DNA from 2 places in the Peribacillus sp. YIM B13477 genome. Region 2 is predicted to be linked to the other one. Evidence: riboswitches for the same ligand, from Rfam matches in the RefSeq annotation. Region 2 holds a riboswitch; the other holds the start of a gene.
The links. A riboswitch is a leader RNA that binds a small molecule or an ion and turns the genes downstream of it on or off. The one in region 2 is predicted to bind FMN.
Positions count from the first base shown of each region.

Region 1: another riboswitch for FMN. It lies ahead of ACFX4H_RS02300 (ECF transporter S component); the one in region 2 lies ahead of ribE (riboflavin synthase).

Region 1 covers NZ_JBHZPD010000001.1:457,027-460,454, reverse strand. Annotated here, with positions in the region: gene ACFX4H_RS02305 (ferredoxin) at 276-524, shown strand; gene ACFX4H_RS02300 (ECF transporter S component) at 664-1,245, opposite strand; FMN riboswitch at 1,410-1,546, opposite strand; gene serA (phosphoglycerate dehydrogenase) at 1,867-3,428, shown strand, end outside.
Region 2 covers NZ_JBHZPD010000008.1:176,544-179,971, reverse strand. Annotated here, with positions in the region: partial or broken gene ribB (3,4-dihydroxy-2-butanone-4-phosphate synthase) at 22-660, opposite strand; gene ribE (riboflavin synthase) at 679-1,317, opposite strand; FMN riboswitch at 1,464-1,595, opposite strand; gene ACFX4H_RS21365 (TspO/MBR family protein) at 1,797-2,534, shown strand; gene megL (methionine gamma-lyase) at 2,531-3,428, opposite strand, start outside.

The DNA.
Region 1 (3,428 bases), on a different contig from region 2:
GTTTCATTTAACCAATAAACCCATTGTAACAAAAATCTGCAAAAACCGCCGTTATTATTGATGAATACAACGGAAATTATGTGACTAAATGACGAAACATGGAAAGGTCCAAGTCAATTATTTCGATGTTTTTCGTTGACATTCAGCTACATGATAGTTATTATCAATACAATTTCTATTGAAAAGTTTGGCATTCGGTCTTACAATAAGAAAGAGATAATAATCTGAAATAAAAAGATTATCAGTTGTTAATCAACTTAGGAGGGGTTATATTCATGGCAAAATTTACTATTGTGGATAAAGAAACATGCATAGCTTGTGGAGCTTGCGGAGCAGCGGCACCAGATATATATGATTATGATGACGAAGGGATTGCATTTGTTACCCTTGACGATAACGAGGGTATCGTTGAAATTCCAGATGTACTTATAGACGACATGATGGATGCATTTGAAGGATGCCCAACGGATTCCATCAAAGTTGCTGACGAGGCATTTGACGGAGATGCACTAAAATTCGAATAAAGGTACAAGCCATTTTCAATCGAGAATGGCTTTTTCTTTTGGCCAATGTCGCATTACATCTTCCCTATCAAAAAACAGGCATGAAAAAACAACCGGATATGGATATCCGGTTGTTTTTTCATATCTATCGTCAATGCCCTTAAGCATTTTTATATAATGTTTGCTTATTGATCCAGGTCTGTAATTTAATGAACAGCAACATGAATACAGATGTGATGAGCACGCCTTTAATAACGTTGAAAGGCAGGATTGCCGTCGTAACGAACTTTCTAGACTCGGGCGCCGACATGGCATCCCATCCCATAAAGAAGGTATAAGCCGGTAAAAAGACAAAATAGTTCAATACGCTCATGAATACTGCCATGGAAACTGTTCCCGCAAGTAAGGCGAACGTCATTCCTTTTTTTGAATTGATTTTCTGAAATACATAATAAGTTGGCAAGACAAAAAGTATTCCGGCTATAAAGTTAGCGATATGCCCCACAGGCACAGCAGTCAAGGTCCCTGTCATGACTAAATCCAATAGGTTTTTAATGAACTCGACTAGAATTCCAGCCATCGGACCGAAAATCAATGCCGCCATCAGTGCTGGTATGTCGCTAAAATCAACATTGAGAAAAGGCGGGAATCCCGGAAACGGGAAATTTAAAAGCATCAATAAATACGAAATGCTTCCCATCATGGCAAGTGAGACCATTTTTTTCACTTTGTTCTTTTTCATAGTTCTCTCTCCTTCTTTTCCGATCTACCTGAAAAAGAGGTTAGGATTCCAAAATATGTTGATGTTCAATAAAAAACCTTTAATTCCAATGGAATTAAAGGGATAAATTAAAGGTTACATCAAACAAACGTTCAGCAAATAACTGTTGAAACGCACTAAGGAACCTCCATCTTCTCCCATCCAGACTATACTGTCGGCTTTGGAATCACACCAAATCCTGCCTTGTAAGGCTCGCGGGCTTAGAAGTAAAATTTCCTTCATCACCGCCGGTGGGGAATTGCGCCCCGCCCCGAAGATAGACCTATAAAATTTTTTATACTTCCCATTATATCTGAAATGCCTTTTTTTTGATAGCATTTTTTCTCATTTGATGCATGTAGGATGAATATCGATTGTCGCAGTGAACGCTTAAAACAAATGGCGGTTTTACAATATGACAATTCGAAAATTTTTCGCAAAAGGAGACGAAGCCATTTATATCGCCACATTAAACGGATGATCAGATGAAAATCATTTGTTTAAGCGCTTTCATTCAGATATGCCAAATTGACATTATCAGCATTTCAATTGTAAAATTAACTGAAATTTAAGATAATTTTTCCCTTAGGAAGGTGTTTAGACGTGTATCGGATTTTAGTAGCAGACGCCATTAAACCAGAAGGACTCGGACCGCTTTCAGAGGCATCCAATATTCAGCTCATTCAGAAGACCGTAGAGGAAGCTTCAAACGAACTTGATCAGATCGATGCAATTCTTGTGAGAAGTGCAACTAAGGTTTCGGAAGATTTAATGAACCGTATGCCGCAGTTGAAAATTATAGCACGCGCTGGTGTCGGTGTTGATAACATAGACATCCCCGCAGCGACAAAACGCGGGATTGTCGTGGTTAATGCACCTGACGGCAACACCATTTCAACAGCTGAACATACATTCGCGATGATGGCTTCATTAATGCGCCACATCCCGCAAGCTTATGCTTCATTGAAAAATGGGGAATGGAAACGTTCTTCATATACGGGAACTGAACTTCGTGGAAAAACATTAGGCATAGTTGGCTTTGGACGCATCGGAGGGGAAATTGCCAAACGTGCTAAAGTGTTTGGCATGGATGTCATTGTCTATGACCCGTTCCTGACTGTAGATCGTGCAAAGAAAATGTCCGTAACGGCCCTGCCATTGGATGAATTGCTTCCTAAAGCAGACATCATTACTGTTCATACACCACTAACGAATGAAACTAGAGGATTAATTAATAAAGAAAAACTGCTTACCTGTAAAAAAGGGGTTTATGTACTGAACTGCGCCCGTGGTGGAATTCTAGACGAAGATGATTTATATGAAATGTTAGTTCAAGGGCATGTTGCAGGGGCGGCACTGGACGTTTTCGTCGAAGAACCTCCACTTGGCCATAAACTGCTGGAACTGGACAGCGTCATTGCTACACCGCATCTAGGCGCTTCCACGAAAGAAGCCCAATTGAATGTCGCCGTACAGGTTGCCCAAGAAGTTTTGACCTATTTCGAAGGAAATCCAGTCTCAAGTTCAATCAACCTTCCAGCCATATCTAAAGAAGTGTTTGAAAAGGTACAGCCATTCCATCAACTTGTTCAGCAAATGGGATCGATTGCTTCCCAGTGCATGAATGAAGGAATTCAGGAAATCTCCGTTACATATGCAGGAGAATCTTTGGATTTCGATACCGCGATTCTTACAAAAAGTTTAATCTCCGGCTTTTTAAGATCAAGAGTCGATGCATCAGTCAATGAAGTGAATGCCTTGTTGATCGCAAAAGAGCGTGGCATAACCATTGGTGAAAAAATCTCTACGGACTCTTTAGGTTACTCGAATTTGATCAGCCTTAAAGTAAAAGGTGACAACCGAGAATTAACAATAAGTGGGACCTATATCGAAAATTACGGTTCTCGAATTGTAAGTTTGAATGGTTTCAAAATCGACTTTCACCCAGAATCGAATTTACTTTATATCCAGCATACCGATAAACCCGGTGTAATCGGTAACGTAGGTAAGGTCCTGGGTGATCACGGAGTGAATATCGCCACCATGCAGGTTGGCCGAAAAGAAGCTGGCGGTGAAGCCATCATGGTTTTGAGCTTCGATTTACCATTAGAAGACAACATGAAACAGTTTTTAATGGAAACAGAAGAAATTACGTTCTTGGCCCG
Region 2 (3,428 bases):
CTTAAAAATCCGTCAAGCTTTCGGGATGTTCAGTTCAAGTTCCTGTTTCCCGATTGGATCATTATGTTGAAGATACCGAATCAAATCGGCTATCGTAATGAACTTCAGGTTGAATTTATCAGCGATGACTTCTAAATCGGATACGCGGGCCATCGATCCATCTTCATTCATGATCTCACAAATTACACCGGCTGGGGCGGCACCGCATAACTTCGCCAAGTCCACCGATGCCTCCGTATGTCCTGCCCTTCTTAATACGCCGCCTTCTTTAGCGACTATCGGAAAAGTGTGACCTGGCCTTTGGAAATCTTCAGCGACCGAATCTTCATTAAGAAGCTCAAGGATGGTCAAGGAACGTTCAAAAGCACTGATTCCTGTAGAGGTGCTTTTATGATCGACACTCACCGTAAAAGCAGTGCCATGATGATCGGTATTTTCGCCTACCATAGGATGCAGTTTCAATTTTGCTGCCAGTTGTTCAGTGATGGTCGTACAAATCAAACCACGTCCATGAGTCGCCATGAAATTAATCGCTTCCGGTGTCGCCTTTTCGGCCAACACTACAAAATCCCCTTCATTTTCACGGTCTTCATCATCGGACACGATTACTACCTTGCCAGCCTTCAAATCTTCTATTGCTTCTTCTATTGTATGGAACATCATTACACCGCCCTTTTATTAGAATCCATGCTCTGCCAAAAACTCTAAATTCAGTCCTGGTTTTGGATTGCCATTTTTCATTTGATGTATTATATATTTCCCAATCATGTCGTTTTCGATGTTAACGATATCGCCAGCCGCTTTTTGTCCCAATATGGTGTCCTGATGAGTCAATGGAATCAATGATACCGTCAAAAGGTTCCTTTCGATCCCAAATATCGTCAAGCTTGTTCCATCAATGGCCACGGAACCTTTTGGAATGCAAAAGGCACTAAGCCCTTCTTCCAGTTGGATTACATAATATACGGCATTTTCTTTCCGTTCTTTTTTTATGATCGTTCCGGTTCCGTCGATATGACCTGAAACAAAATGACCGCCAAATCTTCCCTGTGCACTCATGGCTCGTTCGAGATTAACAGGTGATCCCAATTTTAACGTCCGGATCGAGGAAGCTTTGACCGTTTCCGGCATCACGTCGACCGTAAATAAACTTTTCGTGAAGGACGTTACCGTTAAGCAGACCCCGTTGACTGAAATACTATCCCCCAGATGCACATCTTCAAGGATTTTTTCAGAACGAATCGATAACTCCATACTGCTTTTTCCTTTTTTCAAGGAATGTACGGTACCGATATCCTCAATGATTCCCGTAAACATGTTTTTCCCCCTTTTATAAAATATAAAAAACCCCTTAGGATGGCCTAAGGGGTTAGCAGGAGAAATGAGTGAAAAAAATTGTATACCTAAAAAGCCTAATATTTTCATTTTCGAAAAATTAGGCGTACGTATACACTTGGGTTCCACACGTCCTTCTCCCATCCAGACTGTACTGTCGGCTTTGGAATCTCACCAAATCCTGCCTTTTAACAGGCTCGCGGGCTTAGAATTTCTTCATCACCGCCGGTTGGGATTTTCACCCGACCCCGAAGGACTAAAATAATATGAATCTTTGAATATTTTATCACCATAAAGTGAAGATGTAAAATTTCTAACCTTAAATGGTTCAATTGTTACAGGAACTTCCTATCTTTATGTAAAAATGATCCCCATTAACCCCGATGTGCTCCAAAAAGGTTAGGCAGGCTTAATATGTGGAATAGGATTAGAGAATCACAATTCATATAAGGAGGAAGACCATGCTTATTTCCATCATCAACCTGATTTTCTATCTGTTCGTCGTCACGATGAATTTTTCAGCCAATTTCCTGCCATTGAACGGCCAGACATCAGGAGAGATTTCCGATAAACTTAATGTCCTTTTCACTCCTGCCGGATATGTATTTTCCATATGGGGCTTGATCTATTTCCTGCTCGCCATCTGGGTATTCAGGCAGTTTTTAAGTAAACATCAAAACAGCCCTGCTTATAAGGCATCCTTCCCTTGGTTCGCTTTAAGCTGTGTCTTGAATGGCGCTTGGCTTTTAGCTTGGCACTATGAACACTTTTTGTTATCCGTATTCATCATCATTGCTCTTTTGGCTACTTTAATGGTCATTTATACAAGCATAAAAAAAGTGGGACACACTACTTTCGACCTATTTCCGTTCTCCGTTTATACAGGCTGGGTAAGTGTCGCAACTATAGCTGACATTTCTTATTACCTAACCTATATCAAATGGGACGGTTTTGGGGTTTCCGAATCAACTTGGACGATCGTCCTGCTGATTGCAGCAACAACCCTGGCCTTTGTCTTCGCAGGTAAAAACCGGGATTGGTGCTATCCTCTCGTATTCGTTTGGGCGTTCATAGGCATCGGGATACGAAATAGCTCCGCCTATCCTATAATCACGGACATTTCTTATATCCTCGCTGCCATCACTTTTATCATCTCCATAACCATCTTCATAAAAAGTAGAAGGAATATGGTAGCCTAAAATGCTTGCTGAAGATCTTGCCATACATCCTGCCAAGCTTCTAGACCAACAGAGAGACGGACCAGCTGGTCACTGATGCCCATTTGTTCCCTTGAAGCTTCAGGAACGGCAGAATGCGTCATGGTAGCGGGATGCTGGATCAATGTTTCGGCATCCCCAAGACTTACGGCAATTTTAATTAGATTCAATTTATTGAGGAATTCCTGCGCATCCTGTTTTGTGCCATGCAATTGGAAAGAGATAAGGCCGCCGCCATGTTTCATCTGTTTCTGCATGATATAATGATCCGGGGAAGCATCATCACCTGGATAATATACCTTTTTCACCTTTGGATGTTTCTTAAGTTCATGAAAGATTGCCATTGCATTGGCCGAATGACGGTCCATCCTGACGGGCAAGGTCTTTAACCCCCGCAATAGTAGCCAGGCGTCGAATGGTGAAATGATTCCACCGATATCTTTCTGTGTAGTCCCAGCTATATGATTCATGAATTCCTTTTTGCCGACGACAAGTCCCGCAACGACATCCCCATGCCCGCAAAGATATTTCGTAGCGCTATGAAGGACAATATCACAGCCATACTCAAGCGGTCTCTGTAGGTATGGCGTCGAAAACGTATTATCGACTACGACCGTCACATTATATTCCTTCGCAATCCTTACCACCATCTGTAAGTCAATCATTTTCATCGTCGGATTGATCGGGGTTTCTACATAGATGCAGGTCGTTTCCGGCCGGATCATTTTCCTGACCTGTTCTTCAGTATCCATTTCACAAAAATCATGAGTGATCCGGTATTTATTTTTCATTAGCTGCAGAAGGCCGAATGTACAACCATATAACCCCTGAGAGCAGAGGATGTGATCATCTGTTTTAGTTAACGCAAAAAGTACT